2 regions of the Blautia sp. OM07-19 genome follow, and region 1 is predicted to be linked to the other one. Evidence: riboswitches for the same ligand, from Rfam matches in the RefSeq annotation. Region 1 holds a riboswitch; the other holds the start of a gene.
What was found. A riboswitch is a leader RNA that binds a small molecule or an ion and turns the genes downstream of it on or off. The one in region 1 is predicted to bind thiamine pyrophosphate.

Region 1 (7,120 bases):
TGAGATCCACAACCGATACTTCCGGAAGCGGACGATCCTCAAAGCGGGCCGTCAGCTTCGTCAGCAGATATTCGCCGGAAACCGCCCTGCTGTATGCTTCCAGGGACGGCGTCGCTGAACCAAGGACCACATGTGCACCTTCCTGCGCTGCCCTCTGCACAGCCACCTCTCTCGCATGATAACGTGGACTGTTCTCACTCTTATAAGTCTGCTCATGTTCCTCATCAATTATGATAAGTCCCAGGTTGGAAAAAGGTGTAAAAAGAGCGGAACGCGGTCCCACCATGATCTGGATTTCTCCGCGCTTTGCTCTTCGAAACTGGTCATACCGCTCACCCATGGACAATCGTGAATTCAGGACCGAAACCTTCTCTCCAAACCATCCATAAAATCTGCGTACTGTCTGGTATGTCAGGGAAATCTCCGGGATTAGTACGATCACCTGTTTTCCCTGTGCTACTACCTGCTCGATCAGTTTCATATAAACCTGCGTCTTGCCGCTTCCGGTGACACCGTGGATCAATACCGGACGCGGAGTTTCCTTCTGCCATTCCTCCTGGATCTGGCAAAGGACTTCCTGCTGTGCCTCAGTAAGACTTGACAGTTTCTCCCTTGGGATCGAACCTTCCTCTATCGGAATGCGGTAAATTTCATCCTGCTGGATATGGACAAGTCCCTGCTCAACGAGAGGTGCGATCACTGCCGCAGTCATGCCCAGTTCTTTCGAAGCTCTGGTATAGTCAAGTTTCGGTTCCTCGCAGAGTGCCCGAAGAAGTCTCGCTCTCGCTTTACATCTGCCTTTTTCGAGATTTTGTGCAAGGGCAAGGGCTTCTTCTCTGTCAATATTGAGAAGAACATAGCGTTTTTCTTTGGATTTGACTTTTTCTCTTACTGGAAGGACCGTCTTGAGTGCCTGTGCCATCGTGGAACCATATCGTTCTTTCATCCATGCAGCAAGGGCGATCAGTTTTTCCTCTGTTGTTTCCTCGCTGCTGCAGATTTCCTTAAACGGTTTGATCTTTACCGGGGCCAGCTTGGGCTCCCGGGAAAGTCCGATCACATAACCTCTGCGCTCATGATTTCCATTTCCAAAAGGAATGGATACCACCATTCCTATATGGATCTGGCTTTCCAGTTCCTGCGGAACGCGGTACTGAAAACTCCGATCCAGTTTCTCATGGGAAATATCTACAATGATATCTGCATACATCATTGATCTTTTTCCTGATCCTCCTTCAGAATCTCTGCGATCAGAACTCTTTCATCCATAGGATACTTCTTTCCTTTGATCTCCTGGTAATCTTCATGTCCCTTTCCGGCAAGGACAATGATATCGCCCGGCTCTCCATGATGGATCGCATAGGCGATCGCTTCCTTACGGTCACAGATCTCTACGTATTTGCCGTTTGTTTTGGCAATTCCTGTCTTGATGTCGTCGATGATCGCCTGTGGCTCCTCGAATCTCGGGTTGTCTGAAGTAATGATAGTCAGATCTGCCATTCTTCCGGAAACCTCACCCATTTCATAACGACGGGATTTTGCACGGTTTCCTCCACAGCCGAACAGGCACACCAGTCTGTGCGGATGATATTCTCTCAGAGTTGTGAGAAGACTCTCCAGCGCCATCGCATTGTGTGCATAGTCGATCATCAGAGTAAACTCATCGGATACCTTGATCATCTCGATACGCCCTTTGACTCTCGCTACTTTGAGAGCTTTGATGATGTTTTCCTGGGAAACCTTGAAATGACGGCAGATGGCGATCGCAGTCAGGGAATTGTAAATGCTGAATTTACCTGGAATATCGATTTCTACCGGGAAGTCCATAAGACCTTTGACATGGTAGGAAATTCCCAGATATCCCTTGCCGCCGACCATATGTGCATCTTCTGCGCGAAGGTCTGCCTCCGGTGAAAATCCATAAGTCTCCAGATTGCAGGTATGGCCTTCGATAATCTTCTCAAAGTGCTCATCATCGCGGTTTACGATGCCGACTTTGCACTGGCGGAGAAGCATGGATTTGCAGGCAAGATAATGTGCGAAATCTCTGTGCTCGTTCGGTCCGATATGATCGGGTTCGATATTTGTAAAGATACCGTAGTCAAAAACAAAGCCCTGTGTTCTGTGAAGCATCAGTCCCTGTGAAGAAACTTCCATTACTACACAGTCACATCCTGCATCTACCATCTTGCGGAAATATTTCTGAACGACAAAAGATTCCGGAGTTGTGTTGGCTGCCGGGATCACCTCGTCACCGATGATCGCCTCGATGGTTCCGATCAAGCCGACTTTGTATCCGGCGTTTTCAAGGATGGATTTGACCATGTAGGTGGTTGTGGTCTTTCCTTTGGTTCCTGTGATTCCGATGGTCTTGAGCTGTTCTGCCGGATGTCCGAAATATGCGGCAGAAATGAACGCCATTGCATAGCGTGTATCTTCTACCTTGATCACAGTGACATCCTGCGGTGCTTCCACATCGTCCTGGACTACCAGTGTCTTTGCTCCTTTCGCAACTACATCCGGTACAAATTTATGTCCGTCCACAACTGCACCTTTGATACAGATGAACAGAGAATTCTCGATCACTTTGCGGGAATCATACTCTACAGTACTGACTTCCTGCTCCACGCTGCCCTGGCAGCAGGTATATTCCAATCTCTCTAATAATGATGAAACTTTCATATTTATTCTGATCCTCCTCACTTCGGGATATACTCCATTATAGGATATCACAGGTCGAAGTCTTTTTCAATGTCCGGTCTGTGTCCGTTTTTTATAAAAAGCGGTCCGAATTTTTTCTTGTCATATCCTGTAATGGGCTGTATAATAGTAGCGTAAAATATATGAAACAGGGGAGCTGGCTGAAGCTGGCTGAGAGGAAACTGACTGGTTTCGACCCATAACCTGATTTGGATAATGCCAACGTAGGGAAATACCGAAGATTTTTCAGGAGAATTTCCCCGCGGATTTCTCCTTTTTTTGCGCTAATTTTTCAGACCAGATGTTTCATAATTAACAAAGGAGGTCAAACCAATGTCAAAGAGCAATACACATGCCGCACAGAAGCTCGCCGTTGCCGGTGTACTGACAGCAGCAGCCGTAGTTGGAAGCTTCTTAAGTGTTCCGGTTGCCGGAAGCAAATGTGCTCCGGTACAGCATATGGTCAATGTATTCTCTGCCGTCCTTCTCGGACCGTGGTGGGGGATCGGCATTGCATTCTGTGCAAGCCTGATTCGAAATCTGCTCGGGATCGGAAGTTTTCTTGCTTTTCCGGGAAGCATGGTCGGAGCCCTGTGCTGTGGACTTATGTACCATTTCACCAGGAAATTAAGTCTCACCTGTGCTGCGGAAGCACTTGGAACCGGCGTTCTCGGCGGACTTGCCGCTTACCCGGTTGCACGTTTCGCCATGGGACTTGCCCCTGCCGGATTTACGGTATACATGATCCCGTTCTTTATCTCCACTCTGGCAGGCAGCATCCTCGCCTATGTGCTTCTCCGCATCTTCGAGAAAAGCCAGGTGCTTGACACAGTAATGAGGTAATTTATGGAAAGAAACGAAATTCTGGCTGCGATCCTTAGGAAACAACCAAAGATCCACTGTCTGACCAATCCGGTCACGATGAATGATGTTGCAAACATCCTTCTCGCTGCCGGCGGAAGTGCCGTGATGGCGCAGGATGAACAGGAGGCTGCTGAGATCACTACTTTCTGTCAGGGAACCCTTCTCAACACCGGTGTCCCTGATGAAGCCAAGATCCGGGCGTGCATCCTTGCCGGGAAACGTGCCAATCAGCTTGGTCATCCTGTTGTTCTCGATCCGGTCGGTGTGGGCGGAAGTTCTTTTCGCCGGAGAGAACTCCGGAAGCTTCTGGATCATGTGCATCCGGCTGTGGTCCGCTGCAATCAGGAAGAAGCGGCTGTACTCTGTTCTTTTCATTCGGAACAGGAAACACATTTTTCCCACGGCGGCGTGGAAAGCAGCCTGCATATGGATGCGCAGGACCTGACACAACTCGCGCGGACTGCTGCCAGACTTTATAACTGCACCTTTTTTATTACAGGAAAAACAGATGTCGTATCAGACGGCGAACAGACCATTTTGCTTAGTGGCGGCGATCCAAGGCTCTGCCGGATCACGGGCGGCGGCTGCATGCTCTCTGCCCTGTGTGCCCTGTTCTGTTGCAGCGAAGCATCTGCCTTCGAGGCAGCGTCCACGGCCGGTCAGCTCTGGAAGGAAATTTCAGAGGAAGCCGGAAGACATACAGATCAGAATAGCGGCGGCATCGCACAGTTCCACATGTCACTCATGGATATGACCGAGCAGAAAATATTTTTTTCCGCTCGTTTATAAAAAAATTATTTGCAACAGGAGGAGAACCACTATGAAAAAGAAAACAGTACTGACTATCGCAGGAAGCGATTCCAGCGGCGGCGCAGGCATTCAGGCGGATATCAAGGCGATCACCATGAACGGTGTCTACGCTTCCAGTGTGATCACTGCCCTGACTGCCCAGAACACTACCGGAGTATATGGGATTCTGGAAACACCGGCTGATTTTATCGCCGCACAGATGGATGCCGTATTTTCTGATATTTTCCCGGATGCCGTCAAGATCGGCATGCTTCCGTCCCCGGAGGCTATGGAATGTGTTGCTGCCAAACTCCGCCAGTACAAACCGGAACATATTGTCCTGGATCCGGTCATGGTGTCTACAAGCGGACATCGTCTGATGGAACCGGAAGCCGAAGAAACACTCAAGGCAGAACTTTTCCCGCTGGCAGAGCTCATCACACCGAATATCCCGGAGGCTGAGGTTCTGACCGGACTTCTCATCAATGATGACAGTTCCATGGAACACGCATGCCGGGAGCTTTTTGCAAGATTCCACTGTGCGATTCTTCTCAAAAGCGGACACAGAACCGACCATGCAAACGATCTCCTCTACACCGGAGACGAAACGCTCTGGATCAAAGGTGAACGTATTGACAATCCGAATTCACACGGAACAGGCTGCACGCTTTCCAGCACGATCGCAGCCAATCTCGCCAAGGGATATTCCCTCGGTGATGCTGTTGCCAAAGCCAAGGAATATCTTACAGAAGCACTCCGGGTAAACCTTGATCTCGGAAATGGTCACGGACCGGTAGACCATGCCCTCGGTGGACAGCATACTTCTTATTTTTACAATTAAACACTTTTAAATTTTACATAAACAGGAGGAAACTTATGACTCAGTATACAACTCAGATGGATGCCGCAAGAAAAGGCATCGTAACACCACAGATCAAAACCGTTGCAGAAAAGGAACACATGCCTGTAGAAAAAATGATGCAGCTCGTAGCAGAAGGTAAGGTTGCCATCTGTGCGAACAAACACCACACCTGCCTGAACCCGGAAGGTGTCGGAAGCATGCTCCGCACCAAGATCAATGTAAATCTTGGTGTATCCAGAGACTGCAAGGATTATGACATTGAAATGCAGAAAGTCATGAAAGCCGTAGACCTCGGTGCTGAAGCGATCATGGACCTCTCCAGCCATGGAAACACACAGCCATTCCGTCAGAAACTGACACATGAATGTCCGGCAATGATCGGAACTGTTCCGGTATATGACAGTGTCATCCACTATCAGAGAGACCTCTCTGAACTGACTGCTCATGATTTCATCGATGTGATCCGTCTGCACGCAGAAGATGGCGTTGACTTCGTTACTCTTCACTGTGGAATCACCCGCAAGACTATCGAACAGATCAAGAAGCACAAACGTAAAATGAATATCGTAAGCCGTGGCGGAAGCCTTGTCTTCGCATGGATGAGCATGACCGGCGAAGAAAACCCGTTCTATGAATACTTCGATGAGATCCTTGATATCTGTGAAGAGCATGATGTGACGATCTCCCTCGGAGATGCCTGCCGTCCGGGATGCCTTGCTGACGCTACTGATGTATGCCAGATTGAGGAGCTTGTCCGTCTTGGTGAGCTCACCAAACGCGCATGGGATCACAACGTACAGGTTATGGTCGAGGGACCGGGACACGTTCCTCTCGATCAGGTTGCAGCCAACATGAAAGTACAGCAGACTATCTGCATGGGTGCTCCATTCTATGTACTTGGACCTCTCGTTACAGATATCGCACCTGGCTATGACCACATCACAGCAGCGATCGGTGGTGCCGTTGCCGCTATGAACGGAGCTGCTTTCCTCTGCTATGTAACACCGGCTGAACATCTGGCACTTCCGAATGTTGATGATGTTAAACAGGGAATCATCGCTTCCAAGATCGCAGCCCATGCGGCAGATATCGCCAAAGGTATCCCGCACGCCAGAGATATCGATGACAAGATGGCTGATGCACGCCGTGTTCTTGACTGGGATGCACAGTTTGCCTGCGCCCTCGACCCGGAGACAGCCAAAGCGATCCGCGACGACCGTCTTCCGGAGGACGACCACAGTGATACCTGCAGTATGTGCGGTAAATTCTGTGCTGTTCGAAGCATGAACAAAGCTCTTGCAGGAGAACACATTGATATCCTGTAATCTGTAATCTTATTTAATCTAGTTTCGCATCCGGCTGCGCACCCAGCCAGCCGCGAGAAGGGAACCGGGGATCATCATGAGCCACAGGACAGGCTTCATGGGATCCCCGGTTTTTGGATGCGTGGAAGCTGCCTGCCCTTTTTTCTCTGCATTCTGGTTTGGTGCACCTTCATCTGAAACTGCCTCTGGTTCTGGTGTTGGTGTCTCTGCTGTCCTGTATACCTCGATCTCAGTCTTTGATGTTACTTTTCGTTCCCCTGTTTCTGTTGTTGTCACGCTGACCTCATTTACAAGTTTCTGGTCTTTCAGTTTCTCCGGAAGCGTCACCTCCGCCAGAAGCCCCACAGAACACCCTGGCTCGATCTTCTCGATCCGTGCTTTCGTCCTGGCTTTGTTCAGTACGATCCCTTCTGCTTCCAGAAACCGCACCGAAACATTCTGAAGCTGAAATTTTTCTGTCGTTACCACGGAGTGAAGTGTCCTCTCCCCGGTGTTTCGGATGCATATCTGAAAAGTGACTTTATCTCCCGGCACTGCCATTGTGCGGTCAGCCGTCTTTGTGACCTGAAAATCTGCTTTG
Region 2 (7,120 bases), on a different contig from region 1:
CTTCAAGCTTTTTCTGCTGCTTCAAGATCCAGTCTTCGTGATCTTTTACAAATCTGACAACCCTGTATTTCGCCAGTCGCTGCGGCGCACGCACGATCACTCTGCCATCTGGTTTTACCTGCAAAGATATGGTTTTACGGTCTGAACGGATCAGTTCATATGTTATCGTATCTATCGTTTTACCCTCCGTAATACAAAAAAAGTTCCACAGTATCATCATTTTCACCGTAATGATACCATGAAACTTATTTTGCGTAAAGAACAGCGGCGCGGATTGCGAATATCCGCTTTGCTACCTGCTCATAACCAAATAACTGCTCCGCAGTTTATTTGGTTAAATTCTCATCATCTCCGACATGATACATGCCCCGGAAGCACCGCAGTCCATTACTTCCTGTATCTGTCTGGTTCCTGCGTGGATGCCGCCGATCGCATATACCGGGATCGTTACGGCATTGCAGATTTCTCGCAGGAAGTCTAATCCCCGTGGCGGCAGGCCTTTCTTGCAGTCGGTAGTGTAGATATGCCCTGCTGTCAGATAGGTTGCTCCGAGTTTCTGTGCTTCTTTTGCTTCCTCTACAGAGTGTACAGAACATCCCACTGCCAGAAAATCACCTGGATTTTCGCTGTTTTCTCTGAGAAGAAACAGAGGCAGATGAATATATGGATGCTGCAATTTTCTCGCTGTTTCCAGATATGTATGAAGCATACATGGAACCTGATATTGTTTACATAATGTCAGAATCTGTACTGCCAGTTCTGCATATTCTTCCTCAGAAAGATCCTTTTCTCTGAGGATCACAGCCCTGGGATGGAGTTTACAGACACGTTCCATCTGTTCCAGGAACGGTCTGCTGCTCAGTTTGCGTTTTGTCACTGCAATGACATTTTTATATTCTTCTTTATAAATAGACATAATCATTCATGACCGGCTGGAGCTGGTGATCCAAAAGTGCCTGATATACTTCATCTACAGACCTTCCGTCTGAGATCTCAAACTGGTCATCTCCTTTGTCTTCAATATCGTCTACGTGGCTTCCGATTCCCGTGCTGACGCCTGCTGAGATCTTGGTTGCAGCGATATTTACCAGATTGTCTCTTACTCTCTCGCACTCTCTTGTGGACACAGTAATGCTCGCAAATGGCATAAACAGACGGTATGCACAGACAACCTGGAGAAGCTGTGGTTCATGTACATCCATCGGGTTGATCCTGTCATTATTGATGATCGGACGAAGTCTCGGGCAGGAAAAAGCAATCTCTGCATGAGGGTATTTTCTCTGGAGCAGCCATGCATGATAGCCTGTCGCAAATGCATCCTTACGGAAATCGTCCAGACCGAGAAGTGCTGCAAATCCTACACCTCTCATGCCGCCTTTCAGCGCACGTTCCTGTGCGTTCAAGCGGTACGGGAAGATTCGTTTGTGACCTGCAAGATGAAGTGTTTCATACTTGTCTGAGTTGTACGTTTCCTGGAAAACTGTTACATAATCCGCACCGCATTCATGCAGATAATGATACTCATCAGAGTTCATCGGATAAACTTCCAGACCGATGACCTTAAAATATTTTCGTGCGATCTTACATGCTTCTCCAATGTATTTCACATCAGATTTCGCTCTGCTCTCACCTGTCAGGATCAGGATTTCCTGCAATCCTGTTTTGGAGATCGCTTCCATTTCTTTTTCGATCTCTTCTGCATTTAACTGGGCCCTGCGAATCTTGTTGTGGCAGTTGAAACCACAGTAGATGCAATAGTTTTCACAGTAATTCGCGATGTAAATTGGTGTAAACATATATACACTATTGCCAAAATGTTTCCTTGTCTCTACTCTCGCCGCCTGTGCGATCTCCTCCAGAAGAGGAAGTGCTGCCGGGGAAAGAAGTGCCTGAAAATCTTCGATCGTGCGGTTGTCATGTTCCAGTGCCCTGCGGACATCTTTCTCTGTATACTGGTCATAATCGTAGGCATTCATTGCGGTAATGACCTTTTCCATAACATCTGATTCTTCCATTGTTTCCATGCCCGGAAGATACTTCATATGATCGATACGGTTCTTTTTCATATCCTCAAGGATCACTTCATTGACGATGCTTTCATTGAAATGTTCTCCATGATTTGCTGCTGTATTCTCTGCCATTTTATTCTGTCCTCCGTTCCTTAGTCATGCAGAAATCCTGTCAGTGGTGATGACGCGCTGGCACCTTTTTCCAGAGTACGTCCCAGTCCGGAAAGGTATGCGCTGCGGCCTGCTTCGATTGCTTTTTTAAACGCTTCTGCCATTGCCTCTACATCTCCGGCAGTTGCGATCGCGGTGTTTGCCATGACCGCGGAAGCTCCCATTTCCATTGCTTCACATGCCTGAGAAGGTCTGCCGATTCCTGCATCTACGATGATCGGAAGGTCAATCTCATCGATCAGGATCTGGATAAATTCTTTGGTACAGATGCCTTTGTTGGAACCGATCGGAGAGCCAAGAGGCATAACGCAGGCAGCTCCGGCGTTTACCAGATCTCTTGCTGCGTTCAGATCCGGGTACATATATGGCATAACTACGAAGCCTTCTTTTGCAAGGATTTCTGTCGCTTTAATGGTTTCATAGTTGTCCGGAAGAAGATATTTGGAATCATGGATGACTTCAATCTTTACGAAATCTCCACAGCCAAGTTCACGGGAAAGTCTTGCGATACGGACTGCTTCTTCGGCATTTCTCGCGCCGGAAGTGTTTGGAAGAAGTGTAACATTATCTGGAATATAATCCAGGATATTCGCAAGTCCGCCTTCGTTTGCACGGCGCAGTGCAAGTGTGATGATCTGTGCCTCTGCTTTTTCAATGCAGGCTTTTACCAGATCCAGTGAAAATTTACCGGAACCAAGAATGAAACGTGAGGTAAATTCGTGTCCTCCAAGAACCAGTTTATCCTCATTTTTGCCGCTTCCGCCGCCCATAAAACTTACGATTTCCATAACATCACCCTCCTTCAAAATGGTTGTTCCATATAATTCTCTTGCAAGTATTTTGTCGTTTAATTCAATTGCTACCTGAACCGGTACGTACTTGTTCGTCTCCAGATATTCTGTGACTGATAATGGTTTCTCAAGTGTTTTTTCTACTCCGTTTACTGTGATCATATTTGTCCTCCTGTGTTGTGATACATTAGTAATAACGATACATACGAATTATTACGCTGCTTCGCAGCTTCATAATTCTACAACCATTCGGAATCCGCAGATTTACTTCGTAAATCGCTACTTCCTCATGTTTGGCGGCTTCAAAAAAGAGTTCACAAAAGAATACACCCGCGGTGGTGCACCCCTTCATGAACTCTGTTCACTCTCATTTGTATCGCTATGAAATTGTGTTCCTGTTCAGATATGAAACGAATCAGCAGACGCGCCACTGGTGTTCTCTCGATATGTAATACAAAAAAGGAGACGCCACAAGGCATCTCCCGTAATATCCACATACGTTCACATTCCTACGTTGGCATTATCCAAATCAGGTATAAGGGTCGAAGTTAATTACTTCCTCTCAGCCTGCCAGTACAAGCTCCCCTGCTTATTTACAAAGTTTAGTATATGCTTTAATCACAATTCTGTCAAGTCTTGATTTTTACACATTATCTTTGTACAGTATGACAAAACACCTCGCGGGATATTACCTGTGAACAGTAACTATAATTTTATACATAAGAAAAGCCCGGATCTCTCCAGGCTCTTCTCGGTCTTTTTATTTTTCAAAGAGGTCTACCAGTTCCTGTCCATCATCATATCCGGCATCTTTGAGCTGTTCTACGAACCACTCATCTACACCATCTACTGCTTCTTTGAAGGAATTGATATCCATATCATCTTTGTCTGTGATAGTTACGCCATTCTTTGACTGCCAACGAGTCTTGATCTCCTCATCACCGGAACGGTTGATGTAACGCTCATACTCAACGGCTTTCTGTCCACACTCATCAACAACTGCCTGCTGCTCTGGTGTCAGAGTATCATACAGATCCTGGTTGATACAGAAGAACAGACAGTCATAGATCGCATCCCACATGGAGCAGTACGGCTGAACCTCCTGCACGCTTGCCGCGTCGATTGCCGGAAGCGGGTTTTCCTGACCTTCTACTGTGTTCTGCTGCAGAGCAGTGTAGGTCTCAGACCAGTTCATGTTTGTCGCATCTGCGCCCCATCTCTTGTAGCATTCCATCAGAAGGTTGGAGCCTGCTACACGGATCTTGAGGTTCTTCATATCGTCGACAGTTTTTACTTCGTGCTTGCTGTTTGTCAGTTCACGGAAGCCGTTCTCTGCGATACCCATGCAGTGCAGGCCATAACTGGAAAGGATCTCTTTCAACTTATCACCGGCTTCGCCATCGAACTTCGCATCCGCATCATCATAAGAATCATAAATAAACGGAAGTGATACTACATTAAATCTCGGATCAAATGCTGAGTAGATCAGGTTGGAATGCATGGAGATCTGTACCGGGTCTCCGTTCATCAGTGCCTGGATTCCCTCGGACTGATTTCCGTTTGTCAGCTGGTCTGCTGCGTAAACATTAACTTTGATCTTGCCGCCGGTTGCTTTTTCCATCAGTTCTCCGAACTTACGTCCACCTTCTGCCCAGGTACTTGTCTCTGTAGTAGAGCATGCAAAGTTCCATGTTGCTTCCGGCCAGTCAAGGTCACTGTGATCAGCCACCGTATCTGTAGATTCCTGTGTAAAGAGATCAACCAGTTCCTGTGCGTCATCATATCCTTCTTTCTCGAGTTCCTTAACAAACCACTCATCTACGCCATCTACGGCTTTTTTAAAGGAATCGATATCCATATCTTCTTTATTTGTAATGGTCACACCGTTCTTTGACTGCCAGCGGGTCATGATCTCTTCATCACCTGAACGGTTGATATAACGCTCATATTCAACCGCTTTCTGTCCACACTCATCAACAACTGCCTGCTGCTCCGGTGTCAGGCTGTCATAAATCTCCTGGTTGATACAGAAAAACAGACAGTCATAAATTGCATCCCACATGGAGCAGTACGGCTGAACCTCCTGCACGCTTGCTGCATCGATTGCCGGCAGCGGATTCTCCTGGCCCTCTACTGTGTTCTGCTGCAGAGCTGTATAGGTCTCTGTCCAGTTCAGGTTCGTTGCATCTGCGCCCCATCTCTTATAGCATTCCATAAGAAGATTAGATCCTGCAACACGAATTTTGAGATTCTTCATATCATCCAGAGTCTTGACTTCATGCTTGCTGTTGGTCAGTTCACGGAAGCCGTTCTCTGCGATACCCATGCAGTGCAGTCCATATTCAGAAAGCAGTTCTTTCAGTTTTTCACCGGCTGCACCGTCAAATTTAGCATCTGCATCATCATAAGAATCATAGATAAACGGAAGGGATACTACATTGAATCTCGGGTCAAATGCAGAATAGATCAGGTTGGAATGCATGGAAATCTGTACCGGGTCTCCATTCATCAGTGCCTGGATTCCTTCAGACTGATTTCCGTTTGTCAGCTGGTCGGTTGCATAAACATTAACTTTAACCTTGCCTCCGGTAGCTTTTTCCATCAGTTCGCCGAACTTACGTCCGCCATCTGCCCAGGTACTTGTCTCTGTTGTAGAGCAGGCAAAGTTCCAGGTCATTTCCGGCCAGTCAAGGTCGCTGTAATCTTCAATTGTATTAAAGGAGTCACTGCCATCTCCTGCATCTTTTGAAGATGTGCTTCCTGTGTCAGCAGAAGCCTGGTCTCCTGTGTAAGAGCCATCTTTTGCAAGTGCTTTCGGCAGTGCTGTGGAAGTTGCCGGAATATATGTAACAATCAGAAGTACCGCAACACTGGCTGCGATCATCGGCATAACTGCTCTTGAAATCTGCTGCAGGGTAACTTCCAGACCTTTCTTGATCTTGATACTGATCGCAACAAAAAGGTTGACACCAACCGGAGGTGTTACCTGTCCGATTGCAAGGTTTACAGTTGCCATAACACCGAATGCAACAACGTCATATCCAAGTGCCTTACATACCGGAAGCATGATCGGGATAAAGATATACATTGCTGAGTTTGCATCGATAAAACATCCTGCGATCAGGAAAATAACATTTACGATCAAAAGGAATACAAACTGATTGTGTGCGATAGAGCCAAGCAGTCCAGATGCAGCATCTGCAATACCAAACTTGGTACATACAAATGAAAACAGTGATGCACTGGCAACGATCAGCATGATTCCACCAGTAGTCTTTGCAGAATCTACCAGGATATCAAACAGGTCTCTGAAAGACACTTCTCGGTAGATCACCATACCTACAAAAAGTCCATACACAACAGATACGGCTGCTGCTTCTGTTGGTGTAAAGATACCGCCATAGATTCCGCCGAGAATGATAACCGGCATCAGGAATCCCCAGAATGCATCTTTGAAGGTATCCCAGCGTTCTTTTGCAGATGCTTTCTGGCGGGATGGTTTGATATCATGTTTGTTTGCTTCAAGAAGTACTACGATCACAAGTGCAACACCCATCAGGATTCCAGGAACGATACCTGCCATGAACATATCAGCGATAGATACGCCTGTGATGGATGCGTATACAACGAATGCGATACTTGGCGGTATGACGATCGCCACCGAACTTGCCGTCGCCATCAACGCTGTGGAAAACGGTGCGGAGAAACCGCCCTGCTCTACCATTGCCGGGATCAGAACAGCGCCAAGAGCTGCTACTGTAGCCGGACCGGAACCGGAGATTGCTCCGAAGAAACAGGAAACAATAACGCATACAATCGCGATACCACCTTTTTTGTGTCCGACGCAGGTGTCGACAAAATCGATCAGTCTGCGGGAAATTCCGGCTTTTGCCATAATATTTCCGGACAATACAAAGAACGGAATTGCAAGAAGAAGGAATTTACTGATTCCTGAATACATATTTGTTGCAACGATAGTAAGTGAGGTTCCTGAATACAGGATAGCACATACTGAGGAAAGTCCCAGGCAAAGCGCGATCGGCACACCAAGGATCAGAAAAACAAAAAATGAAATAAACAAAACAGCACTGATCATTTATTTGTCCTCCTTATCGTTATTATTTCCAAAACAGACATCCAAGCAGTATT

Region 2: another riboswitch for thiamine pyrophosphate. It lies ahead of thiS (sulfur carrier protein ThiS); the one in region 1 lies ahead of thiW (energy coupling factor transporter S component ThiW).

What each region holds. Positions count from the first base shown of each region.
Region 1 is NZ_QULA01000007.1:87,704-94,823, reverse strand. Features, by position in the region: gene priA (replication restart helicase PriA) at 1-1,213, opposite strand, end outside; gene DXC01_RS07225 (UDP-N-acetylmuramoyl-L-alanyl-D-glutamate--2,6-diaminopimelate ligase) at 1,210-2,682, opposite strand; TPP riboswitch at 2,841-2,948, shown strand; gene thiW (energy coupling factor transporter S component ThiW) at 3,034-3,543, shown strand; gene DXC01_RS07215 (hydroxyethylthiazole kinase) at 3,547-4,353, shown strand; gene thiD (bifunctional hydroxymethylpyrimidine kinase/phosphomethylpyrimidine kinase) at 4,385-5,194, shown strand; gene thiC (phosphomethylpyrimidine synthase ThiC) at 5,230-6,540, shown strand; gene DXC01_RS07200 (DUF11 domain-containing protein) at 6,559-7,120, opposite strand, start outside.
Region 2 is NZ_QULA01000034.1:6,826-13,945, reverse strand. Features, by position in the region: gene DXC01_RS16820 (M48 family metallopeptidase) at 1-220, opposite strand, end outside; gene DXC01_RS16815 (thiamine phosphate synthase) at 335-922, opposite strand; gene thiH (2-iminoacetate synthase ThiH) at 903-2,141, opposite strand; gene thiS (sulfur carrier protein ThiS) at 2,162-3,133, opposite strand; TPP riboswitch at 3,460-3,568, opposite strand; gene DXC01_RS16800 (TRAP transporter large permease subunit) at 3,732-7,067, opposite strand; gene DXC01_RS16795 (TRAP transporter small permease) at 7,068-7,120, opposite strand, start outside.